3 regions of the Streptomyces sp. NPDC087420 genome follow, and region 2 is predicted to be linked to each of the others. Evidence: riboswitches for the same ligand, from Rfam matches in the RefSeq annotation. Region 2 holds a riboswitch; each other region holds the start of a gene.
What was found. Region 2 has a riboswitch for S-adenosylmethionine ahead of thrC (threonine synthase). Riboswitches for the same ligand answer to the same signal wherever they lie in the genome.

Region 1 (10,542 bases), on a different contig from region 2:
AGCACCCCGGTGAGCGGCAGGGCCAGGGTGACGGCGGGCAGGACGAGCGAGGCGAAGCCGTCGGCGCCCGCCACCGGGAAGACCTGGAAGCGGAACGAGAAGACGGTCAGCAGCACGATCCCCACCCAGTACGAGGGGGTGGAGGCCGCGACCAGCTCCCAGGCCGAGGCGACGGCGCGGAGCGCGGGCCGGCGCCCGGCCGTCGCCACCGCGGAGAGCACCGCGAGGACGACGGCCAGGGCCAGCCCGGCGAGGGCGAGTTGCACGGTCGGCAGCAGCTGGTCGCCGATGAGCGACCGCACCGGCCGCTGCAACTGGTAGGACTGGCCCAGGTCTCCCTGGACCAGCCTGCCCAGGTAGTGCGCGTACTGCCCGGCGACGGGCCGGTCGAAGCCGTACTCCCGGCTGATCTCGGCCCGCACGGCGGGGGAGCCGGCGTTGGACGGTCCCAGCAGGACGGAGACGGGGTCGCCCGGGATGAGCTGGAGCGTCAGGAAGGCCAGGGTGGCCGCTCCCACCAGCACCGCCACCGCCGAGGCGAGCCGCCTGGCGATTCCGCCCGCCAGGGCCGTGGCGCCGATGTACGCACCCCGGCGAACCGGGCCCCGCCCGGCCGGGACCGCCGTCACTTCGAGACCAGCCAGGCGTCGTAGAACGTCAGCCAGTTGCTCGCGTTGAAGGTGAGCCCCTTCACCCGGTCGGACTGCCCGACGAGGGAGACCTGGGTGTAGAGGGGGACGACGACCGCCAGGTCGATCGCCCGCTGCTGCACCTTGGGGTAGACGTCCGCGCGGACCTTCTCGTCCAGCGTGGCCCGTCCCTGGTCCGTCCACGTGTCGAAGGACGGGTCGGTCAGGAAGGTGGCGTTGATGCCGCCCTTGGCGGGCGCGCTGCCGGAGTTGAAGAACAGCCACAGCACATCGGGGTCGAAGCGCGGCCAGCTGAGGTCGATAATGTTCGCCTTGCCGCCGTAGACCTTGGTGTTGTACGTGCCGATGTCGAGGTTGGGGCGCTTGACCTCGACCCCGACCTTCTTCAGGTCGGCCTGGACGGCCTGGCCCAGGATGTCGCGTCCCTCCCGGGTGGCCTGGATGGACAGTTGGGGCCACTCGACGCTGAGCCGCTTGCCGCCCTTGGTGCGGTAGCCCTGCGCGTCGCGCCCGGTCCAGCCCGCCTCGTCCAGGAGTTGGGCGGAGACCTCCGGGTCGTACGGCCAACTGCCCTCAAGGGTCTTGTCGTAGTCGGGCGTGGTCGGGCTGATGGGGCTCCAGGCTCGGGGGTACTGCCCGAACGTGACCGTCTTCACGTCCTGGTCGATGTTGATCCCGCGCTGGATCGCCTTGCGCACCCGCTGGTCGTCCAGCGGCGCGATCGATGCGTTGAGCCAGAGGTTGTAGTTGCCGCCGGGAGCGGCCCGGGACACGAGCTTGAGGCCCGGGGTCGCCTTGACGGTCGTGACGTTCTGCGGCGGGATGGCCTTGGCCACCTGCACCTGGCCACTGGTCAGCGCCCCCGACCTGACCGAGGCCGCCGGCAGGAAGCGGACGACCAGCTTGTCCAGGTGCGCGGGCCCGGTGTGCGCGGCCGTCGCCGGTCCCCAGTCGTAGTCGGGGTTGCGGGTCAGTACCGCGGACTGGCCCTTGGTGTAGCTGGTGAAGACGAAGGGCCCGCTGCCCACGTCCGCCGGGCCGCCCGCCGCGAGCTTGCCCGCGTCCGCCGCGAGGGCCTTGGGGGAGTAGAAGCCCAGATAGGTTGTGCTCGCCGCCTGGAGGAAGGGCGCGAACGGCTTCGAGAAGGTGACCTTCGCCGTGTACGGGTCGACGACCTGGGTGCCGGTGTACGGGCCCAACAGGTTCGCGGCGTAGAGGGACTTGGTCGTCTTGGCGACGATGTGGTCGAAGTTGGCCTTCACGGCGGCGGCGTCGAACCGGGCGCCGTCGGTGAACGTCACGTCCTTCCGCAGGTGGAAGGTGTAGCTCTTGAAGTCGGCCCCGACCTCCCACTTGGTGGCCAGCCACGGGTGGAACTTCCCCGAGGCGTCCTGCGACACCAGCGAGTCGAAGACCCCGCGCTGGATCTCGGCGGTGACGTCCTGCGTGCTGGCGTGGATGTCCCACGAGACGGGTTCGGTGTCGACGGCGGTCGTGAGCGTGCCGCCCCGGACCGGTTTGCCCGCGGCTGCCGTACTGGTGCCGTTGTCGCCCGGCGAGCAGGCGGTGAGAAGGAATAGCCCGCTCAGCGAAACCGCGAGGAGACGACCGAGTCGGGGCAGGGTGGTGCGCATGGTGACCCCCGGCGTGGTGGAACTGGAGTGAGAGTGGGTGTGGGTGGTGATGCGGTGGGAGATCGATCGGGGCGCAGGTGCGGACAGGACCGGCTCAGGCACCCGGTGCCTCCTTCGCCAGGGCCGCCGCACCGATCACCGCGAGCGCGGCGTCCTCCTGCGGCGCGTGCACCCCGACGGACTGGATGTCGCGGAAGTGCCGCTCCAGCGGGTTGGCCTGGGCCAGCCCCGGGTTGCCGAGGAGGCGCAGTCCCGTCTGCACGGCGGTGGTCACATGGCGTACGACCACGACCTTCGCGGCCAGCGCGTCGACGCCCCCGACGGGAACGCCGCGGTCCACCCGGTCCGCCACCCCGAAGATCAGCTGTTCGGCGCCGGCGAGCAGCGTCTCGATCTCGCCCGCCGCCTGCCGGACGCGGTCCGTGGTGGCCAGCGAGCGGCCCAGCGCGGCGGGCACCCGCTCGTGGGCGAAGGTGTGCACGTACTGCTGCGCGGCGCGTGCCACGCCCAGGTAGAGCGCGGACGACAGCAGGAGCATGATCGTGCCGGGCAGGCGGCCCGCCACCGGCGCCGCGCCGGGCGCCTCCAGCTCGTGCACGTACTCCGCGGGGATCTCGACGTCGGTGAACCGGACCTCGTGGCTCCCGGTGGCGCGCATGCCCAGCTGGTGCCAGGTCGGCACGATCTCGATGCCGGGTGTCCGCGCGGGTACCACGAAGTTGCCCACCCGGGGTGACGCCTCGTCGGTCGCCGCCCAGACCAGGAAGTAGCTGAGCCCCTCCGCGCCGGTGACAAACCGCTTCCTGCCCCGGATCGACCAGCCGTTCGCGGTCCGCCTGGCGGTGGTCGCCGGCAGGCCGCCCCGGGTGGACGACCCCATCTCGGGCTCCGCGCGGGCGTGGTTGAGCAGGGTGGGACGCAGCGCGGACTCTTCCAGCACCCGGGCGTACAGCTCCTCGGGCCACGGGCTCCGGGTCTGGAGGAGATGGGGGACGATGGTCATCCCGGCGATCAGCGCGGTGGACGGGTCGCCCCGGCCGAGCGCCAGCAGGATCTTCGTGACGTCGGTGAAACTCACCCCGGACCCGCCGTACTTCGCGTCCACCCCGGCGGTCAACAGCCCCGCCTCGTGCACCAGTTGGAGCGGAGCGTGCGGGAAGGACCCGGTGCGGTCGTACTCGGCCGCGGTCGCCGCGAGGGACGCGCTCACCTCGTCCAGCCGGCCGAGATCGGCACGTAACAGCCGGCTCTCGGTTGCGGCGGGTCTCGTGAGTCCCCCCACCGGGACGGGGAGGGAAGAAGCGGTGACCATGGGCGTGTCCTTGCGTCTGGGTGGCTGTCCGGACACCGTCGGTGAGCGGCGGTGGGCGGGCTGAGGGCGCGACCGGGCGCCGGCCGGACGGGACCGGGCGTGGCCCGGTCGGCCGCTGGCCGTGGGGGAGGCGGAAGGGAGCGTCAGGAGGTGCGGGAGTGCGTGTGCCGTCCCGCGCCGCTCACCGGAGGCCCGGTGGCGGGGACGTGCTCATCGGCTCAACGACAGCCGGTCGACTTGACCTTGCCGAAGTCCACGACTCGGCATTGAGTCAGACGGGGCGTCAGATGATGGTCGAGTCCGTGGCGGCATGCGAGGGCGCAAGCCGGGTACCGGCCGTACTCCGTCGCGATCGCTGGCCTGAACATGGCACTGAGCATGCAGGACGAGGGCACTCTGCGTCCAATGCCGAATACTGATCGAGATTGATCACGAACGCTTATCGGTCACTCGCGGATCGGTACGCGCCCGGGGGACGGTCTGTGCTCATCGAGTGGGGATTGTGCCGGACACCGATGCGGAGTTACCGTTCACGCAGGTTATGAGTGTCAGCGACAAGCCCTGGTTGGCTGACCGGCAACCCTCCTGACGCGGCGGGGTGCTCCAGGTGACGACCCGGCGGAGCCGAAGACGGCAGCGCAAGCGCGAGAGCTCGGACCGGTACGACCGGTCGAGGCGGAGGTGATGGCAGTGCGAGGACGGTACGGCACACGCACGGCCTTCGCCGTCAGGAGCCGCCACCCCCGTGCCGTCGGCATGTTCTCCCGGCGCCACATCGATCTCCAGCGTGTCGCCGGCGCCCTGTGTCCGGCGTACGTGAACGCCGCGCCGCGGCACACCCCGTAGCGGCACCTCCTCCGCCGCACGGCCCCGACGTACAGCGCCCTCCGACGCACGTCCGCCGACTTCCGCCCGGGACAGGACCCGGAAACGGAAGGCACTCGGCATGTCCAGGAGAACTCCCGGTCCAGGAGAACTCCGCGCCCACGTGATGTTCGAGTCCACCTTTTCGAGTCCACGAGATTTCCGAGCGGGAAGCGGTACCGCCATGCCTTCAGCACCTTCACCCCTCCATCTGGCCGTCGCCCTCGACGCCGCGGGCTGGCATCCGGCGGCCTGGCGCGAGCCAGGTGCCCGGCCCCGCGAGCTGTTCACCGCGCGGTACTGGACCGACCTGGTGACCGAGGCCGAGCGGGGCCTGCTGGACTTCGTGACCATCGAGGACTCCCTGAGCCTCCAGTCCTCGTCCTTCGCCGGACCCGACGGCCGCACCGACCAGGTACGGGGCCGGCTCGACGCGGTGCTGGTCGCCGCCCGGGTCGCGCCGCTGACCCGGCACATCGGATTGATCCCCACGGCCGTCGTCACCCACACCGAGCCGTTCCACGTCTCCAAGGCCATCGCCACCCTCGACCACGTCAGCACCGGCCGGGCCGGCGTCCAGGTCAAGGTGTCAGGACGCGCCGACGAGGCCCCGCACTTCGGCCGCAGGCCGGCCGTCCAACTGCGTGTCGACGAGCTGGACTCGCCCGCGGGCCTGGCCCTGCTGAAGGAGCTCTTCGACGAGGCGGGCGACTACGTCGAAGTGCTGCGCAGGCTCTGGGACAGCTGGGAGGACGACGCCGAGATCCGCGACGCGGCCACCGGCCGCTTCATCGACAGGGACAAGCTCCACTACATCGACTTCACGGGGGAGCGGTTCAGCGTCAAGGGCCCCTCCATCACCCCGCGCCCGCCGCAGGGACAGCCGGTCGTCGCCGCGCTCGCCCACCGTGCGGAACCGTTCCGCCTCGTCGCGACCTCGACCGACGTCGGCTTCGTCACCCCGCGCGACCCCGAGGACACCAGGGCGATCCTCACCGAGATCCGCGCCGCGCAGGCCACCGCCGGGCGCGCCGATGAGACCGTCCACGTCTTCGGCGACCTGGTCGTCTTCCTCGACGACGACCCCGCGGCCGCCGCCGGCCGCAGGGCACACCTGGAGGAGCGCGCGGGCGCCCCCTACACCAGTGACGCCCGGGTCTTCACCGGTACGCCCGCCGAGCTGGCAGACCTGCTCCTCGAAGGCCAGGAGGCCGGCCTGACCGGATTCCGCCTGCGGCCCGCCGCCCTGCCCCACGACCTGGAGCGGATCACCCGGGGCCTGGTGCCGGAACTCCAGCGGCGCGGAGTCTTCCGTACCGCCTACGAGGCGGCCACCCTGCGCGGCCTGCTCGGGCTGCCCCGCCCCGCGAACCGGTACGCCGCGCTCTGAGCGTGACCCGGCCTCGCCCGCTCCGAAGAGAGCTCCGAAGACACGTAAGGACGCACCCCGCATGAGCAAGCCCGTCAAGCAGATCCACCTCGCCGCCCACTTCCCCGGCGTGAACAACAGCACCGTGTGGAGCGACCCCGCCGCCGGCAGCCAGATCGACTTCAGCTCCTTCGCCCACCTCGCCAGGACGGCGGAGCGCGCCAAGTTCGACTTCCTCTTCCTGGCCGAGGGGCTGCGGCTGCGCGAGCAGAACGGGGAGATCTACGACCTCGACGTCGTCGGCCGTCCCGACACCTTCACCGTCCTCACCGCCCTGGCCGCCGTCACCGAGAAGCTCGGACTCGCCGGGACGATCAACTCCACGTTCAACGAACCGTACGAAGTGGCCCGGCAGTTCGCGACGCTCGACCACCTGTCCGCGGGCCGGGCCGCCTGGAACGTCGTCACCTCCTGGGACGAGTTCACCGGACAGAACTTCCGGCGCGGCGGCTTCCTGGCCCAGGAGGACCGCTACCTGCGCGCCCGGCAGTTCCTCGCCGCGACCTGGGAGCTGTTCGACTCCTGGCGCGGCGACGAGATCACGGCCGACCAGGACGCCGGGATCTTCCTCACCGATCCGGCGCCCGGCCGGTTCGACCACCACGTCGACCAGTTCGGCATCAGCGGCCACTTCAACGTCCCCCGCAGCCCGCAGGGCCGCCCCGTCATCTTCCAGGCGGGCGACTCCGAGGAGGGCAGGGAGTTCGCGGCCTCGGGCGCGGACGCCATCTTCACCCGCCACGGCACCCTGGAGGACGGCCAGGCGTTCTACACCGACGTCAAGCGGCGCCTCGCCCGGTACGGCCGCGCCCACGACGAGCTGAAGATCCTGCCCGGCGTCACCTTCGTGCTCGGGGACACCGACGCCGACGCCGGGGAGAAGGCGGACGTCATCCGCCACCAGCAGGTCAGCGGCCCCACCGCCATCAAACTGCTCGAACAGCTCTGGAACCGCGACCTCAGCTCGTACGACCCCGACGGACCGCTGCCCGCCGTCGACCCGCTCGTCGGCGAGAACACCGTGGCCCGGGGCAGGGCCTCCGTACGGATGCACCGCGACCCGGTGGCCACCGCCGCCCGGTGGCGCGCCCTGGCCGAGGAGAAGGACCTCTCGATCCGCGAGCTGATCATCGCGGTGACCGGACGGCAGTCCTTCATCGGCTCCCCGGCCACCGTCGCGGAAGCGCTCAACCACTTCGTCCAGTCCGACGCCAGCGACGGATTCATCCTCACCCCGCACCTGACACCCGGCGGTCTGGACGACTTCGCCGACACCGTCGTACCGCTGCTCCAGGAGAGGGGCGTCTTCCGCGTCGAGTACGAGGGCGACACCCTGCGCGAGCACTTGGGGCTCGGTGCGGCCGGCGCGGTGCGGTCCGACCTGGCCGGGGCCGCCAACAGGAAGGCCGCGTCATGAAGTTCCTCGCCATCACCCTGATCGTGCACGCGCCCGACCCGGTCACCGGTGTCAAGAAATCGACCCACGACCGCTTCCGGGAGGTGATCGACAACGCCCTGCTCGCCGAAGAGCTGGGCTTCGACGGCTTCGGGGTGGGCGAGCGCCACGAGCGCCCCTTCATCTCCTCGTCGCCGCCGGTCGTGCTGAGCCATCTCGCCGCCCTCACCCGGCGGATCCGGCTGTTCACGGCGGTGACCACCCTGAGCCTGCTCGACCCGGTCCGGGCGTACGAGGACTACGCCACGCTCGACCACCTGTCCAACGGCCGCCTGGAACTGATCATCGGCAAGGGCAACGGAGCCGCCCAGCGCGAGCTCTACCACGTCACCGCCGAGGACCAGTGGGAGCGCAACGCCGAGTCGTACGAACTCTTCCGGCAGATCTGGCGCAACGACAAGGTCACCGCCTCACCCGTGTTCCGGGGCGAGTTGAAGGACGCCGAGGTCTGGCCCCGGCCGTACCAGCGGCCCGTCCGCGTCTGGCACGGCAGCGCGACCAGCCGGGAGTCGGTGGACCTGGCCGCCCGCTACGGCGACCCGCTGTTCTCCGCCAACGTCACCAACCCCATCGAGCCGTACGCCGAACTGGTCCGCCACTACCGCGAACGGTGGGAGCACTACGGCCACGACCCGGCGCTCGCCACCGTCGGCGCGGGCTCCGCCGGGTTCTACACGGCCCGCACTTCGCAGGAGGCGGTGGCGGCCTACCGGCCCGTCTTCGAGGGGCAGTTGGCCTTCCAGAAGCGGCTCGGACTCGAACCCGTCTTCCCCACCCTGGAGGACTTCGTCGCCCGCAGCTCCGCCCTCATCGGCAGCCCGCAGCAGGTGATCGAGAAGGTGCACCGCTACCACGAACAGTTCGGCCACAGCGTGCTGCACATCCAGGCCGACGCCTCGGGACTCACCCCGGCCCGGCACCGGGCGAGCCTGGAGCTGTTCCAGGCCGAGATCGCCCCGACCCTGCGCCGTGACCTGCCCGACCCGCCCTGGACGTGGGGACCGGTCGCGCCCGCCGACGGGACGACGGACGAGGCCCCGGCCCGTACGGACCAGTCCGCCACCGGTACGGCCACCCGTGCGGACGACACCGCCGCGCCCGCACCCACCCCGCGCTGACAAGGAGCGATCATCATGGCCCCCCACCGCACACCCCTGGCGGTCCTGGACCTCGTCCCGATCTCCTCCGGGTCCACCGCGGCCCAGGCGCTGCGCAACAGCGTCGACCTGGCCCAGCACGCCGAACGCCTGGGCTACGCCCGGTACTGGTTCGCCGAGCACCACCTCAACCCCGGGGTCGCGGGCACCTCCCCGGCCGTCGTCCTCGCCCTCACCGCCGCCGCGACCTCCACCATCCGGCTCGGGTCGGGCGCCGTCCAGCTGGGACACCGCACCGCCCTGTCCACCGTCGAGGAGTTCGGCCTGCTCGACACGGTGTACCCGGGCCGGTTCGACCTCGGCCTCGGCCGCTCCGGGGGCAGAGGAGCCCTCCCCGCCAAGGAGGTCCCGCCGGTCGCGGCGACCCCCGTCGTCGACGGCCGTACCCCGAACGGGCTGCGGATCCCCGCCCCGTTCTCCTTCGAACACCTGCTGCGCTCCCCGCTCTTCGCGCTGCACAAGAAGCTGCTCCAGCAGCCGGGCGCCGAATCCCCGCCGTACGACGAGCAGATAGCCGACATCCTCGCCCTGCTCGGCGGCACGTACGCCACCGGCGAGGGCGTCGAGGCCCACATCGTGCCCGGTGAGGGCGCCGACCTCCAGGTCTGGATCCTCGGCACCAGCGCGGGCATCAGCGCCCAGGTCGCGGGCGCCAACGGCCTGCGGTTCGCGGCGAATTACCATGTCAGCCCGGCCAGCGTGCTGGAGGCCGCCGAGGGGTACCGCGCGGCGTTCAAGCCCTCCGCCGAGCTGGACCTGCCCTACGTCAGCGTCTCCGCCGACGTCGTCGTCGCCGAGGACGAGGCCACCGCGCGCGAACTGGCCACCGGCTACGGCCTGTGGGTGCGCAGCATCCGCAGCGGGGAGGGCGCCATCCCGTTCCCGACGCCCGAGGAGGCCAGGGCCCACGTCTGGTCCGACGCGGACAGGACCCTGGTCGCCGACCGCCTCGAAACCCAGTTCGTCGGCTCGCCGCAACAGGTCGCCGACCAGCTGGAGATCCTCCGCGACGCCACCGGCGCCGACGAGCTGATCGTCACCACCATCACCCACGACCACGCGGACCGGGTCCGCAGCTACGAACTGCTGGCCGGCGAATGGGGCCGGCGATGAGCTCCCGCCCCGCCCAGTGCCTCGAACAGCGGCCCGAACGCCACGGTCTGCGCCCGGCGGACCTGCGGAAGGTCTTCGGGACCTTCCCCACCGGGGTCACGGCCGTCGCGGCGCTCGTGGACGGGCGGCCGGTGGGCCTCGCCGCCAGCTCGTTCACGTCCGTGTCCCTCGACCCGCCGCTCATCTCGGTGTGCGTCGCCCACAGCTCGACCACCTGGCCCGTGCTGCGCGACCGGGCGCGGCTCGGGGTCTCCGTGCTCGGCGCCCACCAGGAACGGGCCTGCCGGCGGCTCGCCTCCCGCGACGGAGACCGGTTCGCCGGCCTCGACTGGCGCGCCACCGGCGACGGGGCGGTGCTGATCGAGGACGCGAGCGCGTGGTTCGACTGCACCGTCGAGCGGCACATCGAAGCCGGTGACCACGACATCGTCCTGCTGCGCATCCACGAGCTGGACGCCGACCACGGGGTGCCCCCGCTGGTCTTCCATGCCGGAGGTTTCCGGCGCCTCGAAGAGAATCTGAGGGAGTCCCTGTGACGGTCCAGGACATCGACCGGGTCGACCGGACACGTTTTGCCGAGGAGTGGCGGCAGTGGCGTGACGCGCACGAGCGGGTGCTCGCCGATCCGCACGGCTTCCTCGCGGTCACCAGCCTGCGCTGGCTGGACGCCGAGCCGGCCAGGTTCCCCGACGCGCCCGGCGCGTGGTCCACCACGGCGGACGGCGTACGGGTGGAGCTGGACGAGGGCGAGGAGCTGACCGTCGACGGCACGGCGGTGCACGGCACGTACAGCTTCGGGGCCCTCGCCGAACGCGCCAGCGTGTACGCCGGGGCGGGCGACGCCGTGATCGAGGTCGCCAAGCGCGGCGGCCACGACATCGTGCGCCCCCGCCACCCGGACAGCGAACTGCTCGCCGCCCACGTCCC
Region 2 (10,542 bases):
CGTCGATGGGTGTCGCCGACTGGATGATGGCCTTCAAGCAGCCCGGCCACCGCGAAGCGGCGGGCAAGTTCCTGGACTTCACGTTCAGCGACAAGAACGTGCTCGACTTCGTGGGCCAGTACGACCTCCTGCCCGTCACGTACAGCGCGAACGAGGCGATGGCCGCGGATCCGGAGTACAAGGACCTGAGCAAGTTCCAGGAGGCGCTGCCGACGTCGCAGCTGCCGCCCGTCGGCAAGACGTCGTGGGCGAAGGTCAGCGAGAGCATCAAGAAGAACATCGGCAAGGCCGTCGAGCCGGGTGTGAACCCGTCGACGGTGCTGGGGGAGATCGCGCGGGACGCGGTCACGGCGGAAGCCGCGGAGTAGCGTGCCGGATCCCGAACCCGAAGAGGCCGCGCCCTCCGCCGCCCCCTCCACCCCTTCCCCCTCCGACCTCCCGGATCTCTCGGAGCGGGACAGGGCGGTGCTGGCGATGGAGCGGCGCGGCTGGCCGGGGCCCGGGGCGAAGGAGCGGGCGATCCGGGAGGGCCTGGGGATCTCGCCGACCCGCTACTACCAGGTGCTGGGTGCCCTGCTCGACGACCCCCGGGCCCTGGCCCACGACCCGGTCACGGTGAACCGCCTGCGCCGCGTCAGGGCTGCCCGCCGGGAGCGCCGTTGAGGTCGTCCCGTACCTCCCGCCCGGTGGGCGGTCGCTGTTACTGATGTCCTCAATCGCCGGACGGGCTTGATTGTGCCGGGCAGGGGGCTGTTCAAGCCCGTCCGGCGATTGAGGACAATCAGTGAGCCGCGCCGAGGTACCGGGCCGCACGGATAAGGTCATGGACATGGGCAGCCCCGAGATCCCCCTGCCGAGTCCCTCGACCCCCGCCGGCGCCGAAGGCCTGGCCGCGTTCCTCGCGCGGCCCGCCAAGGCCGTCGTCGCGCTCGACTTCGACGGCACTCTCGCCGACATCGTCCCCGACCCCGAACAGGCCCGCGCGCACCCGCGCGCCGTCCCGGCCCTGGCGGCCCTCGCGCCGCACGTCGCCTCCATCGCCGTGGTCACCGGCCGCCCGGCCGAGGTCGCGGTCCGGTTCGGCGGCTTCGCGGGGGTGCCGGGCCTGGAACACCTCGTGGTCCTCGGCCACTACGGCGCCGAGCGCTGGGACGCGGCCACCGGCACCGTCAGCGCCCCCGCCCCGCACCCGGGTGTGTCGGCCGCCCGCGCCGAACTCCCCGGCCTCCTCGACGGGTTCGCCGCCTCGCGGGGCACCTGGATCGAGGAGAAGGGCCAGGCGTTCGCGGTCCACACCCGCAGGGCCACCGACCCCCAGGCGGCCTTCGACACCCTGCGCACCCCCCTCGCCGCCCTGGCCACCCGCCACGGCCTGGTCCTGGAACCGGGCCGCATGGTCCTGGAACTGCGCCCGCCCGGCGTGGACAAGGGCGTGGCCCTGACGGAGTACGTACACGAATCAGGCGCCGAGACCGTCCTGTACGCGGGCGACGACCTGGGCGACCTCCCGGCCTACGCGGCGGTCGACACCCTCCGCGCCAACGGCCACCCGGGCCTCCTGGTGTGCAGCGGCACCGAGGTCCCGGAACTGTCCACCAGGTCCGACCTCACCCTCCCGGGCCCCGCAGCCGTGGCCGACTTCCTGGCAGCCCTGGCGCAGGCGGTGTCCCGAACCTGACCGCGGCCACCGCACGCCCGCGCCCGACACCGCGCCATCAGGCGCGCAGCGCCTCCAGTTGGTCCAGGAACCACTGGGACGGCGGGAGGGCCGTGGCCGCCGCCGCCAGGCGTTTGGTGCGTTCCGCGCGTTCGTCCTGGGGCATCGTCAGGGCCTCGTGGAGGGCTGTCGCCGTCGCCGTGACGTCGTACGGGTTCACCACCAGCGCGTCCTCGCCCAGCTCTTCGTACGCGCCCGCCTCGCGGGACAGGACCAGGACGCAGCCGTTCTCGGAGACCACCGGGATCTCCTTCGCGACCAGGTTCATGCCGTCGCGGATCGGGTTGACCAGGGCCACGTCCGCCAGGCGGTACGCGGCCAGGGAGCGGGCGAAGTCGTCCTTGACGTGGAGGACGACCGGGAGCCAGCCGTACGTGCCGAAGTCCAGGTTGATCGCGTCCGCCACGCGCTGGACCTCGGCCGTGTAGTCGCGGTAGACCGACAGGTCCTGGCGGGAGGGGTAGGCGAAGGCCACGTGGACCACCCGTTCGCGCCACTCCGGGTGGTCGGTCAGCAGCTGCCGGTACGCCAACAGGCCGCGGACGATGTTCTTGGACAGTTCCGTACGGTCCACCCGGACGATCGTCCGCCGGTCCGTCCCGCCGATCTCCTCGCGCAACGACGCGATGCGCTCGTCCACGTCGGGGCGGTGCGCCCGTTCGCGCAGGAAGTCCGCGTCCGCGCCCAGGCCGTGCACGCCGATGCGGGTGTTGCCGGTGCCGCCCAGCAGCTCCGTACAGCAGGCCGTGAAGGCGTCCGCCCAGCGGTGCGTGAGGAACGCCGCGCGGTCCGCGCCCAGGATGCCCCGGAGCAGCTGGCGCGCGATGTCGTCGGGGAGCAGCCGGAAGTAGTCGACCGGCGCCCAGGGGGTGTGCGAGAAGTGGCCGATCCGCAGGTCGGGACGGAGGGCCCGGAGCATGCCGGGCACCAGCGCCAGGTGGTAGTCCTGGACGAGGACGGAGGCGCCGTCGCCCGCCTCGTCCGCCAGCGCCTCGGCGAACGCGCGGTTGTACGCCTCGTACGACGCCCACTGGGCGCGGAACTCCGCGCCGAAGGACGGCTCCAGCGGGGTCTGGTAGAGCAGGTGGTGGACGAACCAGAGCGTGGAGTTGGCCACCCCGTTGTACGCGTCCGCGTAGACGTCGGGGGCGATGCCCAGCATCCGTACGCGCTGCCCGCCCGTGTCCTCCGGGTCCAGCCGGCCGCCCGTACGCCGGACCGCCTCGCGGTCGCCGTCGCCGAGCGCCGCGCACACCCACACCGCGTCCGTGTCGGGGCCGATGGCCGAGAGGCCGGACACCAGCCCGCCGCCGCCGCGCCGGGCCTCCAGCGCTCCGTCGTCGCGGAGCGTGTACGAGACGGGGCCGCGGTTGGACGCGACGAGGACCTGGGCGGCCTGCTCGGAAACCATGTGCCGAAATCTAGCCCGTACGGGAAACGCTCAAACGTACGGAGGTGGTCCGGGCGTGGTGCGTGGCTCAGTCGCCCCCGCGTCCCCTCGCCGCCGCCAGCGCCACCACTCCCGCCCCCGTCAGCGCGACCGCCACCCCGCCCAGCAGCCACAGCCGCTCGGCGGTGACGCCGTCGGCCGCCGCCGCGAGGAACCACAAGCTCAGGGGAGTGTTCATAAGTGTGCAATATAGGCAAATGAGATCATCGCGGGGTGTTACGCCGCGCGGCCGGCCGTGTACTCCGCGATCTCCCGCATCGGCGGCCGCTCCTCCGTGTCCACGTCGTACGTGCGCGGTTCAAAGCCGCGCTCGCCCCGCTCGAACTGCGTCAGCTCGGGCCGTACGAGGTGCGCCCCCAGTTGTGACCCCAGGTACGACCGCGACAGGCGCAGCTGCGCCGTACGGTAGATCGCCGCCGCCATCCGCCCCAGCGCCCGGTCGTCCTGGTGCCGGTGCAGGCGCGTGCCCACGTCGACCTGGCCCAGCGCGTCGAGCCCCACGCTGTGCAGCGCGTCCACGAGCAGCCCCAGCTCCACGCCGTACCCGACGGGGAACGGCAGCCGCTCCAGCAGGGTCCGCCGGGCCGCGTACTCTCCGCCGAGCGGCTGGACGAACCCCGCCAGGCGCGGCCAGTGCAGATTCAGCAGCGGCCGGGCCACCAGCTCCGTCACCCGTCCGCCCTGGCCCGGGGAAGCGCCCCCACCCGTACCCAGCGGCCTGTCGTACATCGCCTTCACCAGCTGTACGTCAGGCTCCGTCAGCAGCGGCCCCACGATCCCCGTCACGAAGTCCGCCGAGAACTCCCGCAGATCCGCGTCCACGAAGCACACCACGTCCCCGCCCGTCACCAGCAGCGACCGCCACAGCACCTCGCCCTTGCCGGGCAGCGCCGGCAGCCGCGGCAGGATGTCGTCCCGGCGCACCACCCGCGCGCCCGCCTCCGCCGCGACCTTCGCCGTGGCGTCGGACGAACCGGAGTCGATCACCACCAGCTCGTCGACCAGCGGCACCTTCTCCATCAGCTCACGCCGGATCACCGTCACGATCCCGCCGACCGTTTCCTCCTCGTCCAGCGCGGGCAGCACCACGCTGACGGTGGTGCCACGCGCGGCCTTCGCCGCCAGGAGCCGGTCGAGCGGACGGTCGGCCACGGACCAGGAACGCCTGGTCAGCCAGCGTTCCACCTCTTCCAGCACGGTCGGTTCTCCCTGAAAGTGATCCATCTCGCGGTGCGGACCACTATCTCCAGGGTCCGCTCCTTCGGTTACAGTCTTGAACAACACGAATGACCACCGCATGTCGGGGGTCATCCGGTGGACAAACGCTCGGATCGCGGGACCGACCCCGGATCCGATGCCATACCGCTCATCCAGAGGGGCAGAGGGAACGGCCCGTTGAAGCCCCGGCAACCCTCCCGCCGACCGCGAGGTCATGGTGGGGAAGGTGCCAATTCCGTCTTGCGGCGAAGTACGTCGTGAGGAAGATGAGGAAAGGGCCTCGCCTCCATGTCTGTGCAGACCGTCCCCACGCCCGGTGTCACCCCCGGTGCCGTCGATCTCGGACCCGCCGCCGCCCTCTCGTGCCGCGAATGCGGCGAGCGCTTCGACCTCGGCCCGATCTTCGCCTGCGCGTCCTGTTTCGGGCCGCTCGAAGTGGCGTACGACCTGCCGAGCGGCACCCCCGAAGAGCTGAAGAAGCGCATCGCCGAGGGTCCCGACAACATCTGGCGCTACGCGCCGCTGCTGCCCGTCCCCGCCGACGTGGCGACCAAGCCCAACATCAACCCCGGCTTCACCAAGCTCGTCAAGGCCGACAACCTCGCCCGTGAACTCGGCGTCACCGGCGGCCTGTACGTGAAGGACGACTCCGGCAACCCGACGCACTCCTTCAAGGACCGCGTCGTCGCCATCGCCGTCGAGGCCGCCCGCGCCTTCGGCTTCACCACGCTCTCCTGCTCCTCCACCGGCAACTTGGCCGGCGCCGTCGGCGCCGCCGCCGCCCGCGCCGGCTTCCGCTCCTGCGTCTTCATCCCGAGCGACCTGGAGCAGGGCAAGGTCGTCATGGCCGCGGTGTACGGCGGTGAACTCGTCGGCATCGAGGGCAACTACGACGACGTCAACCGCTTCTGCTCCGAACTCATCGGCGACCCGCTCGGCGAGGGCTGGGGCTTCGTGAACGTCAACCTCCGCCCGTACTACGGCGAGGGCTCCAAGACGCTCGCGTACGAGATCTGCGAACAGCTCGGCTGGCAGCTGCCCGACCAGCTCGTCATCCCCATCGCCTCGGGGTCGCAGCTCACGAAGATCGACAAGGGTCTCCAGGAGCTCATCAAGCTGGGCCTCGTGGAGGACAAGCCGTACAAGATCTTCGGCGCCCAGGCCGAGGGCTGCTCCCCGGTCTCCGCCGCCTTCAAGGCGGGCCACGACGTCGTACGGCCCCAGAAGCCGAACACCATCGCCAAGTCCCTGGCGATCGGCAACCCGGCCGACGGCCCGTACGTCCTCGACATCGCCCGCCGCACCGGCGGCGCCGTGGACGACGTGAACGACGAGCAGATCGTGGACGCGATCAAGCTGCTGGCCCGCACCGAGGGGATCTTCGCGGAGACCGCGGGCGGGGTGACCGTCGGCGTGACGAAGAAGCTCATCGACGCCGGCCTGCTCGACCCGACGCTGACGACGGTCGTGCTCAACACGGGCGACGGTCTCAAGACGCTGGACGCCGTGGCCCCGACCACAGGACCCACCGCCACGATCCGCCCGAGCCTCGACGCGTTCCGCGCCGCCGGCCTGGCCCACTGAGCCACCGCTCGCACTGGGCCGCCGCGCGCCGCGTCCCGTCCCCGCGTCCCGCCCATCACTGAAGGAAGGCACCCCACCATGAGCGTCAAGGTCCGCATCCCCACCATCCTCCGTACGTACACCGGTGGCCAGGCCGAGGTTCCGGCGGAGGGCGAGACCCTCTCCGAGGTCATCCAGTCGCTGGAGGCCAACCACCCCGGCATCGCCGCGCGCGTCCTGGACGACGAGGGCAAGCTGCGCCGCTTCGTCAACGTGTACGTGAACGACGACGACGTCCGGTTCGAACAGGGCCTCCAGACGGTGACCCCCGCGGGCGCCGGCATCTCGATCATCCCGGCGGTCGCCGGCGGCTGCTGACGCCTGATCACGGGGACGCCCGACGGGTGTCCTCGGCCCCTCCGTACAAGAAGTGGCCCCCTCCGCACAGGAAGCGGAGGGGGCCATTCTTTATGGTTGAGCGCGGTAGAGTTGGGAACACCCCCTCGCGGCCGGTGCCGAGCGCATACGAGAACGCGACAACCTGGGGTCAAACTCTCGGTGACTTTTGCGGGCACATGTGTGTTTTGCCCGGCCCGACTTGCCCCGGAACGCAGTCAATCCGTCGCTATGTGTGTTCGGTCGTGCCCAGATTTCTCGTCCGATTGACCTGTTGCAGAGGGCAGTTGGGCAGATACATTCAGCCGCGGTCGAAGCGTTCCGGCAGTAATAGGGGAGTAAGGCATGGCTCAGGGCACCGTCAAATGGTTCAACGCGGAGAAGGGCTACGGCTTCATCGCGGTCGACGGTGGTGCGGATGTTTTCGTCCACTACAGCGCGATCCAGATGGACGGCTACCGCACCCTTGAAGAAGGTCAGCGAGTTGAGTTCGAGATCTCGCAGGGCCAGAAGGGTCCGCAGGCGGACATGGTCAAGCTCGCCGTCTGATCCCGGCGCGATCGGCCACCGACGCACTCACGCCGAGGGGCCCGTATCCCATACAGGGATACGGGCCCCTCGTGCGTGTACGGGACCCTCGCGCGGGGGTGCCGGGCCGGGGGAGGAGCTTGCACTCTCGGGGGTCGAGTGCTAATCATTGGCGTTAGCACTCTGCAAGTGAGAGTGACAACTTATGGACCGGGTCAGTGAGGCCCGGAGGGACCGGTGGAGCAAGGAACCGCCGGGCTCTCAGGCCGTCCGTCGCGGGCGCGGGCGCGGTCCGGAGCAATCCACCCCAGTCCGGGAGGACCACTTCACATGGCCAAGATCATCGCGTTCGACGAGGAGGCACGGCGCGGTCTCGAGCGCGGGATGAACCAGCTCGCCGACGCCGTCAAGGTCACCCTTGGTCCCAAGGGTCGCAACGTCGTCCTCGAGAAGAAGTGGGGCGCCCCCACGATCACCAACGATGGTGTTTCCATCGCCAAGGAGATCGAGCTCGAGGACCCGTACGAAAAGATCGGCGCAGAGCTGGTCAAGGAAGTCGCCAAGAAGACGGACGACGTCGCCGGTGACGGTACGACCACCGCGACCGTCCTCGCCCAGGCACTCGTCCGCGAGGGCCTGCGCAACGTGGCGGCCGGCGCCAACCCGATGGCCCTCAAGCGCGGGATCGAGAAGGCCGTCGAGGCCGTCTCCGGTGCCCTGCTGGAGCAGGCCAAGGACGTGGAGACCAAGGAGCAGATCGCTTCGACGGCCTCCATCTCCGCCGCCGACACCCAGATCGGCGAGCTCATCGCCGAGGCGATGGACAAGGTCGGCAAGGAAGGCGTCATCACCGTCGAGGAGTCGCAGACCTTCGGTCTGGAGCTTGAGCTCACCGAGGGCATGCGCTTCGACAAGGGCTACATCTCGGCGTACTTCGCCACCGACATGGAGCGCATGGAGTCGTCCCTGGACGACCCGTACATCCTGATCGTCAACTCCAAGATCGGCAACGTGAAGGACCTCCTTCCGCTGCTGGAGAAGGTCATGCAGTCGGGCAAGCCCCTGCTGATCATCGCGGAGGACGTCGAGGGCGAGGCGCTGTCGACCCTGGTCGTCAACAAGATCCGTGGCACCTTCAAGTCCGTCGCCGTCAAGGCCCCGGGCTTCGGTGACCGCCGCAAGGCGATGCTGAACGACATCGCCATCCTCACGGGCGGCACGGTCATCTCCGAAGAGGTCGGCCTCAAGCTGGAGAACGCCGGTCTCGACCTGCTGGGCCGCGCCCGCAAGGTCGTCATCACCAAGGACGAGACCACCATCGTCGACGGTTCTGGCGAGAGCGACCAGGTCGCCGGCCGCGTGAACCAGATCCGCGCCGAGATCGAGAACAGCGACTCGGACTACGACCGCGAGAAGCTCCAGGAGCGCCTCGCGAAGCTGGCCGGCGGCGTGGCTGTCATCAAGGCCGGCGCCGCGACCGAGGTCGAGCTCAAGGAGCGCAAGCACCGCATCGAGGACGCGGTGCGCAACGCCAAGGCCGCCGTCGAGGAGGGCATCGTCGCCGGTGGTGGCGTGGCTCTGCTCCAGGCTTCCTCGGTGTTCGAGAAGCTCGAGCTCGAAGGTGACGAGGCCACGGGCGCGAACATCGTCAAGCTCGCGCTGGAGGCTCCGCTCAAGCAGATCGCCGTCAACGGTGGTCTCGAAGGCGGCGTCATCGTCGAGAAGGTCCGCAACCTGCCGATCGGTCACGGCCTCAACGCCGCGACCGGCGAGTACGTGGACATGATCGCCGAGGGCATCATCGACCCCGCGAAGGTCACCCGTTCCGCGCTTCAGAACGCGGCCTCCATCGCGGCGCTGTTCCTCACCACCGAGGCCGTCATCGCCGACAAGCCTGAGAAGGCCGGCGCGGGCGGCGCCCCGGGCGGCATGCCGGGCGGCGACATGGACTTCTGAGCCCGCTGCCGTACGGCCGTACGGCACCTGCTCGGAGCGTTCCTGAACCGAGGGCGGTACCCCTTCCGGGGGGTGCCGCCCTCGGGCGTTTCCGGAGCGGGGGTCCGGTATCAGCGGGTGTAGTCCTTGAGCTTTTCCGTCTCCAGGGTGATGGCGACCGGGTCGGGCACCTTCACGGTGGCGCCGTACGGAAAGGACGTGCGGGTCTGGTACTCGCCGTCGCGGGGGTCGGTGTAGACCACGACCTTCTCCGCGTTCCGGTCGATCAGGAGGTAGACGGGGATTTCGGCCCCCGCGTAGCCGTCCCGCTTGTGGATGTGGTCGCGCAGGCCGGTGTCGTAGTCGTGCGAGGTGACCTCGACCGTCATGAGGACGCCGTCGGGATCGGCCCACTCGCCTTCCTGCCGCACGAAATGGTCGAGCGGTGCGAGCGCCCCGTCCGCCCGGGCGCGGCCCGTGCGGTAGCTCTCCACCTTCAGGCCCTGCTCCGGATACAGACGCAGGTCGGGACGCTGTTGGAGACAACGCTCCAGCAGCCACATGACGATGGCCCCGTGGAGCTGGTCCGGCAACGGCTTGACCACGAGTTTTCCGTCGATGAATTGGAGCGTGACGCTCTCCGGGGCCTTGCGGGCGAGTTCTTCGAAGTCGTCGATGGCCATCTGCGGCCGTGCCTCGGTGCCGGGGCTGGGGGTCATGGCGTCGCCTCCTCGCCTCCATGATGCCCCGGTCCGCTACGGCCCGGTCGCGCCCAGCGGGAGTTCCAGTTCCGCCCAGACGATCTTGCCGCCGGGGGCCGTGCGGGTGCCCCAGCGGTGGGAGAGTTTGGCTACCAGGAAGAGGCCCCAGCCCTTTTCGTCCTCGGCGCGGGCGTGGCGCAGGCGGGGGGAGCGGTCGTCGGAGTCGAAGACCTCGCAGACCAGGGCGCCGTGGCGGATCAGGCGGAGGCGGATGGGGCCGGCGCCGTACCGGATGGCGTTGGTGACCAGCTCGCTGACGATGAGTTCCACGGTGGCGGCCAGCTGGTCGAGCCCCCACGAGGAGAGCTTGGCGACGGCCAGGGCGCGGGCGTTCGCGACCAGGGCGGGGTCGGTGGGCAGCACCCAGGTGACCACGTGGTCCGGGGGCAGTGAGCGGGTACGTGCCAGCAGCAGCGCCACGTCGTCCTGGGACGCGGCCGTCGACACCATCGTGTCGACCACCTCCGCGCAGACCTCCTCCAGCGGGCTGCCCGTCCCGCCGCAACTGGCCAGCGCCTCGCCCAGCCGCCCCAGCCCGACGTCGATGTCCGCCTCGCGGGTCTCGACCAGGCCGTCGGTGTAGAGGGCGATGACACTTCCCTCGGGCAGTTCCATCTCGACCGACTGGAAGGACAGCAGCCCGAGGCCGATCGGTGACCCGGCGGGCAGCTCGGGGAAGGTGACGGTGCCGTCCGGGAAGACGATCGCGGGGGGCGGATGGCCGGCGCGCGCCATGGTGCACCGCCGCGTGACGGGGTCGTACACCGCGTACACGCAGGTCGCCCCCATCACCGGCGTGCTGTAGTTCTCGGCGTCGGGCTCCGCGTCCTCCTCGGTGAGGCGTACGACCAGGTCGTCGAGGTGGGCGAGCAGTTCGTCCGGCGGCAGGTCCATGTCCGCCAGGGTGTGTACGGCCGTGTGGAGCTGCCCCATCGTCGCCGCCGCGTTGATGCCGTGGCCGACGACGTCGCCCA
Region 3 (10,542 bases), on a different contig from region 2:
CCGCGCCCGGGTACGGGGCGTGGATCACCTGGCCGTTGCCGACGTACATCCCGATGTGGCTCGCGTCGTCGCGGTACGCCACCAGGTCGCCGGGGAGCGCCTGGGACAGCGGGACCTGGCGGCCCGCGTACCGCTGGGCCTGCGAGGTGCGGGGCAGGCCCACCCCCGCCTGGGCGTACGACCACTGCGTCAGCCCCGAACAGTCGAAGCCGGTGGGGCCGTTGGCGCCCCACACGTACGGGCGGCCCACCGCGCGCTCCGCGGCCTGGACCGCCGCCGCCGCGCGGCCCGAGGCCGGTGCCGCGCCGGAGGGGCCGAACATCCCGTCCCGGTCCGAGGAGCGCGACGCGCGGTCGAAGGACGCGCGGTCGGCGTCCGGCAGGGCGTTCACCAGCCGTCGCGCCTCGACGAGTTTGCGCTCGACGGTCCGCTTGTGGCGGGCGACGGCCGCCCGGCTGCGTTCCAGCTCCGCGAGGTCGCGGGTGGATTCGAGCCGCTCCTGCGCCAGCCCGCGCTGTGCCTGCCGGAGTTCCAGCAGCGTGCCGGACTGGTGCTCGGCGACCCGGTCCAGCACGGACGCCTTCTCCAGGTACTCGTCCGGGTGCGAGGAGAGCAGCAGCGCGAGTCCCGGGTCGATGCCGCCCGAGCGGTACTGCGCGCCGGCGAGCGAACCGAGCGCGCCGCGCATGCGGTTGATACGTTCCTGGCCGCGCGCGGCCCGGTCCTGCGCCTGGTCCACCAGGGCGCGCAGCTCGCCGGCGCGTTCGTCGGCCTTGTTGTACAGCTCGGTGGCCTTCTCGGCCTGCTCGAACAGCCGGTCCACCCGGGCCCGGGTCGCGTCCGGTGACAGATGGGGGTCCGCGCTCGCCGGGGCGGCGCCGAGGGCGGCCGCCGCCGTGGCCGCCGCGACGGACACGGCCGTCACGGCGCCGCCGCGGACACCGAATCCCTGACCGGGCTGTGAGGGGCGACGATGGGACACCACAGCCGCGCTCCCTTCCGCTGTACGCACACGCGCAGCCCCTGCCGCCCGACGGGCGGACCGATGGCCGGGGTTGCGCGTGGCAGACAGTAGCCGGGCGGACACGGAGCGGCCAACGACCGGCTCGCGCACACACAGTGACGCCCCACCGTTGACCACAGGTCACCGGCGGGGCGTGGTGCCGACACGGGAGCGGGGAAGTTCGCCCGAATGGGCGGTCCGCGCCGTGTCGGAAGAGATTCTCAGATGCGGACGCCGAACTGGTAGCTGCCGGCCCACTCCATGGCCTCGTACCGCACGACGGCGCCGGGCTTGGGGGCGTGGATGACCTGGCCGTTGCCGACGTACAGGGCCACGTGGCTCAGACCGCTGAAGAACACCAGGTCGCCGGGGGCGAGTTCACTGCGGGCGATGCGGGTGCCCTCGTTGGCCTGGGTGTAGGTGGTACGGGTGAGCTGGACGCCGGCCTGGGCGTACGACCACTGGACCAGTCCCGAGCAGTCGTAGGCGTTGGGGCCCTCGGCGCCGGATATGTAGGGCTTGCCGAGCTGCGTCTTGGCGGCGGCCAGGGCGGCGGCGGCGCGGCCCGAGGCGGGCGCCGGGGTGTCGCCGAGGTCCACGCGGTCGTTGCCGCGGCTGGCGCGCTCCGCGTCGGCGGCCGCGAGGTCGGCGCGCTCCTTCGCGGTCAGGGTGTTGAGCACCTGCTGCGCGGCGGCGAGCTTCTTCTGGACTTCCTTCTTGTTGTCCGCCAGCTGCTTGCGCGCGTCGGAGAGGTCCTTGACCTTGTCCTGCGCCTCGGTGCGCTGCTGGGCGAGGGACCGCTGCTTCGCCTGGATCTGCTGGAGCGTCTCGGCCTGCTTGGCGCTGACCTGGTCCAGCGTGGAGGCCTTCTCCAGGTAGGTGTCGGGGTCCGACGAGAGGAAGAGCTGGATGGAGGGGTCGATGCCACCGGTGCGGTACTGGGCACTGGCGATCGAACCGAGCTCGTCCCGGAGGTCGTTGAGGTCGTCCTGGCCGTTGGCGACCTTGTCCTGGAGGGTGCCGACCTGCTTCTCCAGGTTGTCCTGCGCGTCTTCGGCGGCGTGCAGCTTCTCGTTCGCCACCTCCGCCTCGTGGTAGAGCTTGTCGACCTGCTCCTTGACCTCCGCCTTGGACGGCTTCGGGGCCGCGTTGGCGGCCTGGGAGGTCAGCGCTACGGCAGCGGCCGCGGTCACGGTGAGAACGGTCACCCGGGCGCGGTTGGGCTGCTTGGGACGACGGTGGGACGCCACGAAGGCGAGCTCCTTCTTCCTCAGCCGCCTACCGGGCAGGGGACGAATGTCCCGGCTCCGCGCCTTCAGCTCCCCCGGGAACCGGGCTGGACGGCGTGGACTCGGCGGTTCCTTCGCTGCCACCCCGAATGGGTGATCGACCGCGCGAAGGTTCGAGGCCTGACCCTAGTGACCTTCTTGTGATCAGTTCAAATCCTCACGGGAAAAATCTCGGCCGCGGGGGGCATAATTTACCGACACCACACAGGCAGTAATGGACATTTGACGCTCCGGTGGCCACAAGAGATGCCAATTCGGTCATTGGCCGCACAAGTTGACTAGCTGCGCGAAAGCCGCTTCAGCAACAAGGCGGACGCGACGGGCCGGGCACCGGCCTTCGCCACCCCGTCCGCGACCTCACGGTCGGTGGAGACCACCACGACGGGCCGCCCCGGCGGCTCCGCGCGCACGAGCTGGCGGATCAGTTCGTCCGCCGTGATCCCGGGCTTCGAGAACAGCACCCGTACCCCGCGCGGCGGGGCGAGCAGCACCGGGGCCGCCAGCTCCGCCCCGTCGAAGACACACGTCATCTCGGCGCCCGACTGGGCCGCCAGCATGGCGAGCCCGCCCAGCAGCCGCAGCCGCTGCTTCTCGAGCGGCATCGTCGGATAGCCGGTCTTGGTGACGTTGTAGCCGTCCACGATCAGATGCGACTGGGGCAGCGCCAGCAACTGGTCGAGCAGCGCCGGGTCCAGGTCGGAGAGCGCCCGCGCCGCGACGTCCTTCGGCGACATCCGGCCCGGCTCGACGGCGTCGACCGTGTCGGCAGGCCGGGCGTTGGCCGGCGGCAGGGCCAGCTCGCGGCGCAGCCCCTGCGCCGACTCCAGGACCGTGTCCAGCAGCAGCCGCAGCCGCATGTCCTCTATGGACCGGCCCTCGCGCGCGGCCCTGCGGCTCGCCTCGACCGTGGACTCGGCCTCGTTCAGCCGCGCCCTGATCCGCCGGGTCTCGCTCTCGGCGGCCGACACCTGCGCGGCGGCCTCCGCCTTGAGCGTCTCGGACTCGGCGGTCGTACGGCGCAGGGCGGCCTCGCCGCGCTTGACGTCGCTCTGGGCGCTGCGCAGCTTGCGGTGGAGCGATTCGGCCTCCTTGCGGGCCGTCTCCAGCTCCGTACGCAACCGTTCGTTCTCGGTCTTCGTCAGCGCCCTGGCGACGGCCAGCTCTTCGCGCAGCCGCTCCAGCTCGCGCCTGGCCTCCTCGCCGGCGCGCTCGGCGTCGGCCCGCTGGGCCTCCTCGCCGGCGGCCGCCACCAACTTCACCCATCCGGGGGGCCGCAGCACGTACGCGGCGGCGGCCACATCCACGGGATCGGCCGCCGCGGGCGGCGATCCGGACTCCAGGGCGGAGGACAGCTCGGGCTGCGACTGCGTGATCCGCTCCCCGATCCGCTGGCGGAAGAGGGGGTCGCTCTCCAGCGCGGCGGCCATCGCGTTGCCCGCGAACTTGGCACGCCTGTTCGGGGTGAAGCGGGCGTACTGGCGCAGCTGCGCCGGGAGTTCGGAGACCGTCAGCCCGCCGAAGGCGTCCGAGACCAGCGCGACGACCCGGCGTCTCACCCCGTCCGGGAGCGGACGGTCGAGCGCCTCGGCGGCGTCACCGCCGGCCGCACCGGCCGGCTCGGCACCGCTGTCCGGCTGCTCCACGATCCGTCACCCCACTACCCTCGGGCGGTTCCCTCAGGAACCGGCGCCCGGCCTGTCGACCAGCTCGATCTGGTCCACCGCGTTGCACCAACGGCAGCGCACGGACTCGATGGTCTCACTGACCACCTCTCGCTCCTCCACCTTCGGCTCCCCCGCCAGGTCCAGATGGACGTACTCCACGACCCTCGACGACCGGGTCACGTCGAAGCGCGTGAGATTGCCGCAGAGCGTGCAGCGCCACCGGGTGGCGGCCGTCGGCCGGGGAACCGTCGTCATCGTGCCGTCCTTGAGTGTCGGGGTGGGGCCGGCGGTGCGCCGTCGAACGTGTGGATGTCCGCCCGTAACCCTACGGCCTCGCGGGTACCCCATGGCCCGGCGAGGCATTCCCGCCCGATGACTCCCCGTACGCCATGCTCTGTCCGTGATCAATTGGCGCACGGCGAACGACGGCCCCGTGGTGACGTACGGACTGATCGCGCTCTGCGTGCTGACGTTCCTGATCAGCCCCCTGTCGGGCTTCACCATGGCGTACGGGAGGGGCGAGGCGCTCCTCGGTGCGCAGAGCGCGTACTTCGAACGCTGGGGTGTCGTCCCCGGCCAGTTGACGCACGACCCCACCCCGCGCGCCCTGCTGACCCCTCTCACCGCGCTGTTCGTCCACGGCAGCTGGCTGCACCTGCTGGGGAACATGCTCTTCCTCTACGTCTTCGGGGCGATGACGGAGGAGCGGATGGGGCGACTGCACTTCGCGCTGTTCTACCTGGCCGCCGGCTACGCGGCCCTCTTCGTGTACGCGATGGCCAACGCGGGCTCGGAGCAGACCCTGGTGGGGGCGTCCGGCGCGATCTCCGCGGTGCTGGGCGCCTTCCTGCGCCTCTTCCCCCGGGCGCGGGTCACCAGCCTCTTCCCGTTCCTCCTCTTCCTGCCGCTGCGCTTCCCCGCCTGGATCGTGCTGATCTTCTGGTTCGTCCTCCAGTGGGTGGCGGCGCGGAACGCCGGATCGGGGCCCGGGGTCGCGTACCTCGCCCATCTGGTGGGCTTCGCCGTGGGCTTCTGCTACGCCTGGGGGCGTTACCGGCGTAGCGATAGGGTGGAGGTCAAAGCCGTGGCCACCGAGGGAGAACGTCAGCCGTGATCACCGCGATCGTGCTCATCAAGACCAGCGTCGGCCGGATCCCCGAGATCGCCGAGTCGATCGCCGCGCTGGACAGCGTCAGCGAGGTCTTCTCGGTCACCGGTACGTACGACCTGATCGCCATGGTGCGGGTCGCCAAGCACGACGACCTGGCGGACATCATCCCCGGTTCGATCAGCAAGATCGAAGGCGTCGAGGCGACGGACACACACGTCGCGTTCCGTACGTACTCCCAGCACGACCTGGAGGCGGCCTTCGCGATCGGACTCGACGCGTAGGCCGCCTCCAGGCGGTGCGCAGGGGAACGACGCCCTCCCGTGCGAGCGTGCGTCAGACGGTCTCGCCGTCCCGGTCCGGGACGCAGCGGCCCTCCTCGGTGCGGTAGCTCCAGCGGGCGCCCTCGCGCACCAGCTCCTTCACGGCGCCGACAAACCGGTCCACGTGCTCGTCGGGCGTTCCCGCGCCGAAGCTCACCCGAATGGCGTTGAGCGAGCGCTCGCCCGGCTCCGCCTCCGGGGCGCCGCACTCCCCCGGGTCCTGCGGGTCGCTGCCCAGCAGGGTCCGTACCAGCGGGTGGGCGCAGAACAGGCCGTCCCGCACCCCGATGCCGTACTCCGCGGAGAGCGCCGCGGCGAAGTGCGAGCTGTTCCAGCCCTCCACCACGAACGAGAGCACGCCGACGCGCGGGGCGTCGTCCCCGAACAGCGACAGCACCCGGACCTCGGGCACCTCGGCCAGGCCCGCCCGCACGCGGCGGACAAGCCGCTGCTCCCGGGCGACGAGCGTGTCGAACCCGGCCTCTTCGAGCGCCTTGCACGCCGAGGCGATGGCGTACACGCCGATGACGTTGGGCGAACCGGCCTCGTGACGGGCGGCCGTGGTGTGCCAGTCGACGTCCACCCCGCCGTCCGCACGCCGGGCGACCTTGCGGCTGGCGCCGCCGCCCGCCAGGTACGGCTCCGCCTCCCGCAGCCAGTCGGCGCGGCCCGCGAGGACACCGGAGCCGAAGGGCGCGTACAGCTTGTGCCCGGAGAAGGCGACCCAGTCGACGTCCAGTCCGGCGATGTCGACGGGGTGGTGCGGGGCGAGCTGCGCCGCGTCGAGGACGATCTGCGCGCCGTGCCGGTGGGCGGCGGCGGCCAGCTCCCGTACGGGCCAGATCTCGCCGGTCACGTTGGACGCGCCGGTGACACAGACCAGGGCGGGGCCCTGCTCCCGCCCGGCGAGCGCCCGGTCGAGCGTGGCGACGGCCTCGGCGGGGGTACGGGGCGCGTTCAGGTACGTCACCCGGGCGTCGCGCCAGGGCAGCAGCGAGGCGTGGTGCTCGGTCTCGAACACGAAGACCTGGGTGCCCGCGGGGACCACGGCGGCCAGCAGGTTGAGCGAGTCGGTGGTCGAACGGGTGAAGACGACCTGGTCGTCGGGGCGGCAGCCGAGGAACTCGGCGACGGTACGGCGGCTGTTCTCGAACAGGTCCGTCGACAGCTGGGAGAGGTAGCCGGCGCCGCGGTGCACGCTGCCGTAGTACGGCGCGTAGGCGGCGACGTCGTCCCACACCCGCTGGAGCGCGGGGGCGCTCGCGGCGTAGTCGAGGGCGGCGTAGGTGACCTCGCCCCCGGTGACGAGCGGGACGGTCACGTCGCGCCCGAGCACGGGCAGCGGCGCCGCACAGGCGGGGTCGTCGGTGGCGGTGGCAATGATGGACGACGACGTGGCGGCGTTCGGGTATGCGGACGTCACGAGACTGCTCCCTCGAGGACCTGGACCCCAAGAAAGCCAGGGGTCCGCGCTTGCCGCAGACCTCGCTGCCTACGGCCTGGTCTTCACCCGGGGCACCCCGCCACGGACGGAGGGTTGCCGGACAGCGAGCCGGGGCCTAAATCGCTGTCACTCATGACCTTGTCGAAGAGCTTGACACAGACAGACAGCGGCCTCAAGTCCGCGTCCGGGATGTGGAACAGAGCAGGCGGGGGGAACGGAAGAGGCGGGGCGGGGCCGGTGGCCGCACCCCGCCCGCCCGCTACCGCTACCGCTACCGGTGCGACGCCTCGACCCAGCGCGCGAGGACCCGCCCCGCCGCGCCCGAGTCCACCGACTCCGCCGCGCGCGCGATGCCCGCCGCCAGCTGGAGTTCCAGCGCGTCGTCCGTCGGGTCCAGCGCGACCAGCGCCGCCGCCGCGTTCAGGAGCACCGCGTCCCGTACGGGACCGGTCTCACCGGCCAGCAGCCGCCGGGCCACATCCGCGTTGTACGACGCGTCCGCGCCCCGCAGCGCCTCCACCGGCACCAGAGCCAGGCCCACCTCACGCGGGTCGAACGGCACCTCGCCGACCTTCCCGTCCCGGACGATCCACACCCGCGAGGTCGCGGTCGTCGTCAGCTCGTCGAGCCCGTCGTCGCCCCGGAAGACCAGCGCCGAACTGCCGCGCTCGGCCAGCACGCCCGCCACGATCGGCGCCATCCGCAGGTCCGCCACGCCGACGGCCTGGGACCGTACCCGGGCCGGGTTGGTCAGCGGCCCGAGGATGTTGAACGTGGTCTGCGCGCCCAGCTCCCGGCGCGCCTTGGCCGCGTACCGCAGCGCGGGGTGGAACTTCACCGCGAAGCAGAAGGTGATCCCCGCCTCCTCCGCGACCTCCGCGACCCGCCGCGGTGTCAGTTCCAGGTTGACGCCGAGCTTCTCCAGGACGTCGGAGGCACCGCTCGCGGACGACGCGGCGCGGTTGCCGTGCTTGACGACCTTCGCGCCGGTACCCGCGACCACGATCGCCGCCATCGTGGAGATGTTGACCGTCTTGGCGAGGTCGCCGCCGGTCCCCACGATGTCGACCGTACGGCCGGGCACTTCGATGGTGTTGGCGTGCGCGTACATCGCGCGGACGAGCCCGGAGACCTCCTCGACGGTCTCGCCCTTCGCCCGCAGCGCCACGGCGAAGCCGGCGATCTGCGCGTCGGTGGCCTCGCCGTCCATGATCTGGTCCATCGCCCAGGCGGTGTCGTCCGTGGACAGGTTCTCGCCGCGCAGCAGGGGGTTGAGGACGCCCGGCCAGGTCCGGGCCGCCACGGTGTCGCCTCCGACGGGGGTAACAGCGCTCATGCTCGCTCCTGGGTGTCAGTACAACGGGTCCCCGGCCTGCCGCCGGGCCCGCCGCCCAGCCTATCGGCGGACACCGGCCCCGCGGGCCCCGTGCCCGTACTGCGGACCGGCCGGTGCAGCGGGGAGCCCGCACCGGACCGCACCCGACAACGCCGAGGGCCCCGGCCGGTCTCGGGAAGGAGACCGGCCGGGGCCCTCGGTGGTGGCGACCCTGGGGGCCGGTGGGATCAGTGGTGGCCGTGGCCGCTCGTGATCTCCTTGTACTCCTCGGCGGTGGGCTTGGGGATCTGGGTGTTCTCCCCGTAGAAGCCCTTGCTGAGCTTCACCCGCGCCTTCTCGACCGGCGAGACCTTCCGCTCGACACCGTTCTCGTCGACCGTGGGGCCGAGCTCCGCCGGCTTCTGCTGCTCGTGCGCGGTGAGCTTGTACAGGTCACCCTGCTCCAGCGGCGTGTGGACCTCGACGAACTCGCCGTGCGGCAGCCGCTTGATGAGCCCGGACTCGCGTCCGTGCAGCACCTTCTCCGCGTCCGCGCGCTGAAGGCCGAGGCAGAACCGCTTGGTGACGACGAAGGTGAGGACCGGGACGACGAAGAACCCGACCCGGACGAACCAGGTGATCGTGTTGATCGACAGGTGGAAGTGCGTGGCCCAGATGTCGTTTCCACCACCGACCAGCAGGACGAAGTACCACGACAGCCAGGCGACGCCGAAGGCCGTACGGGTCGGCGCGTTGCGCGGCCGGTCCGCGATGTGGTGCTCACGGTCGTCCTTGGTGACCCACGCCTCGATGAACGGGTAGACCGCGATCGCGACGAGCACCAGCGGGAAGATGATCAGCGGGATGAACACCCCCAGGACCAGCGTGTGGCCCCAGAAGTTGATCTCCCAGCCGGGCATGAACCGGATGAGCCCCTCGGAGAAGCCCATGTACCAGTCGGGCTGCGCACCGGTGGAGACCTGGTCGGGCCGGTAGGGGCCGATCGACCAGATCGGGTTAATCGTGGCGATCGCCGAGACGACCGAGATCACACCGAAGACCAGGAAGAAGAACCCGCCGGCCTTCGCCATGTAGATCGGCAGCAGGGGCATGCCGACGACGTTCTTCTCCGTACGGCCGGGGCCCGCGAACTGGGTGTGCTTGTGCACGAACACCAGGATCAGGTGCCCGGCCACCAGGCCCAGCATCAGTCCGGGCAGCAGCAGGATGTGGACCGAGTAGAACCGGCTCACGAAGTCGCCGCCGGGGAATTCCCCGCCGAACAGGAACATCGAGATGTACGTACCGACGATCGGCACCGACAGGATCGCGCCCTGCACGAAGCGGACACCGGTGCCGGACAGCAGGTCGTCGGGGAGCGAGTAACCGGTGAACCCGGTGAACATGCCGAGGACGAACAGCAGGAAGCCGAACAGCCAGTTGACCTCACGGGGCTTGCGGAACGCACCCGTGAAGAACACGCGCATCATGTGCACGAGCATCGCCGCGAGGAAGATCAGCGCGGCCCAGTGGTGGATCTGGCGGATCAGCAGGCCGCCGCGGACGTCGAAGCTGATGTCCAGCGTCGAGGAGAACGCCTCCGACATCCGTACACCCTGGAGGGGCACGTAACTGCCGTGGTAGACGACCTCGTTCATCGACGGGTGGAAGAACAGCGTCAGATAGACACCCGTGAGGATGATGATGATGAAGCTGTAGAGGCTGACCTCGCCCAGCATGAAGGACCAGTGGTCCGGGAAGATCTTCCGCATGTTGGCCTTGGCCAGGCCGTAGATGCCCAGCCGGCCGTCCGCCCAGTCGGCGACCCGTTCGCCGGCGGGCGTCTTGCGGGGGTTCGTCTCGTCCGTGCTGTTACTCATCCGCGCTCCCAGAAGGCAGGGCCGACGGGCTCTTCGAAGTCGCCGAGCGCCTCGAGGTTGCCCTCACCGTTCACTCCGATCCGCAGCTGCGGAAGAGCGTGACCGGCCGGGCCGAAGAGGACCCGGGCGCCGTCGGAGAGGTCGAAGGTGGACTGGTGGCACGGGCAGAGCACGTGGTGCGTCTGCTGCTCGTACAGGCTGATCGGGCAGCCGACGTGGGTGCAGATCTTCGAGTAGGCCACGATCCCCTCGTGGGACCACTCGAGTTCGCGCTTGTCCTTGATGTCCTCCGGCTGGATACGGACGATCATCAGGGCGGCCTTGGCGATCTCCTTCTGGAACTCCTCGCTGTCCTCCTCCAGCCCCTCGGGCATGGCGAAGGTCAGCGAGCCCACGACGACGTCCTCGGGACGCAGCGGCTCCAGGGTGTTCATGTTGATGAGCTGCTTGCCCTTGGCCCACAGAGTGGTGCGGAGCTTCTTCTCCGGCAGCGGGCCGAGGTCGCGCAGCAGCACC

Region 1: linked by a shared signal. The riboswitch ahead of ACIO1C_RS03005 (putative leader peptide) and the one ahead of thrC (threonine synthase) in region 2 are both predicted to bind S-adenosylmethionine.
Region 3: linked by a shared signal. The riboswitch ahead of ACIO1C_RS09825 (aminotransferase class V-fold PLP-dependent enzyme) and the one ahead of thrC (threonine synthase) in region 2 are both predicted to bind S-adenosylmethionine.

What each region holds. Positions count from the first base shown of each region.
Region 1 is NZ_JBIUXU010000001.1:715,106-725,647, forward strand. Features, by position in the region: gene ACIO1C_RS02990 (ABC transporter permease) at 1-629, opposite strand, end outside; gene ACIO1C_RS02995 (ABC transporter substrate-binding protein) at 626-2,386, opposite strand; gene ACIO1C_RS03000 (acyl-CoA dehydrogenase family protein) at 2,379-3,596, opposite strand; SAM riboswitch class IV at 4,134-4,247, shown strand; gene ACIO1C_RS03005 (putative leader peptide) at 4,281-4,442, shown strand; gene ACIO1C_RS03010 (LLM class flavin-dependent oxidoreductase) at 4,645-5,850, shown strand; gene ACIO1C_RS03015 (NtaA/DmoA family FMN-dependent monooxygenase) at 5,912-7,306, shown strand; gene ACIO1C_RS03020 (LLM class flavin-dependent oxidoreductase) at 7,303-8,463, shown strand; gene ACIO1C_RS03025 (LLM class flavin-dependent oxidoreductase) at 8,479-9,615, shown strand; gene ACIO1C_RS03030 (flavin reductase family protein) at 9,612-10,151, shown strand; gene ACIO1C_RS03035 (DUF1684 domain-containing protein) at 10,148-10,542, shown strand, end outside.
Region 2 is NZ_JBIUXU010000022.1:35,248-45,789, forward strand. Features, by position in the region: gene ACIO1C_RS33960 (ABC transporter substrate-binding protein) at 1-368, shown strand, start outside; gene ACIO1C_RS33965 (DUF3263 domain-containing protein) at 370-663, shown strand; gene otsB (trehalose-phosphatase) at 830-1,678, shown strand; gene ACIO1C_RS33975 (trehalose-6-phosphate synthase) at 1,716-3,128, opposite strand; gene ACIO1C_RS33980 (hypothetical protein) at 3,196-3,345, opposite strand; gene ACIO1C_RS33985 (glucosyl-3-phosphoglycerate synthase) at 3,384-4,364, opposite strand; SAM riboswitch class I at 4,531-4,658, shown strand; gene thrC (threonine synthase) at 4,674-5,969, shown strand; gene ACIO1C_RS33995 (MoaD/ThiS family protein) at 6,048-6,326, shown strand; gene ACIO1C_RS34000 (cold-shock protein) at 6,690-6,893, shown strand; gene groL (chaperonin GroEL) at 7,203-8,828, shown strand; gene ACIO1C_RS34010 (Uma2 family endonuclease) at 8,939-9,526, opposite strand; gene ACIO1C_RS34015 (SpoIIE family protein phosphatase) at 9,563-10,542, opposite strand, start outside.
Region 3 is NZ_JBIUXU010000004.1:259,242-269,783, forward strand. Features, by position in the region: gene ACIO1C_RS09795 (NlpC/P60 family protein) at 1-985, opposite strand, end outside; gene ACIO1C_RS09800 (NlpC/P60 family protein) at 1,225-2,253, opposite strand; gene ACIO1C_RS09805 (NYN domain-containing protein) at 2,571-3,935, opposite strand; gene ACIO1C_RS09810 (hypothetical protein) at 3,969-4,211, opposite strand; gene ACIO1C_RS09815 (rhomboid family intramembrane serine protease) at 4,393-5,070, shown strand; gene ACIO1C_RS09820 (Lrp/AsnC family transcriptional regulator) at 5,067-5,348, shown strand; gene ACIO1C_RS09825 (aminotransferase class V-fold PLP-dependent enzyme) at 5,401-6,771, opposite strand; SAM riboswitch class IV at 6,852-6,969, opposite strand; gene trpD (anthranilate phosphoribosyltransferase) at 7,103-8,167, opposite strand; gene ACIO1C_RS09835 (cytochrome bc complex cytochrome b subunit) at 8,395-10,026, opposite strand; gene ACIO1C_RS09840 (Rieske 2Fe-2S domain-containing protein) at 10,023-10,542, opposite strand, start outside.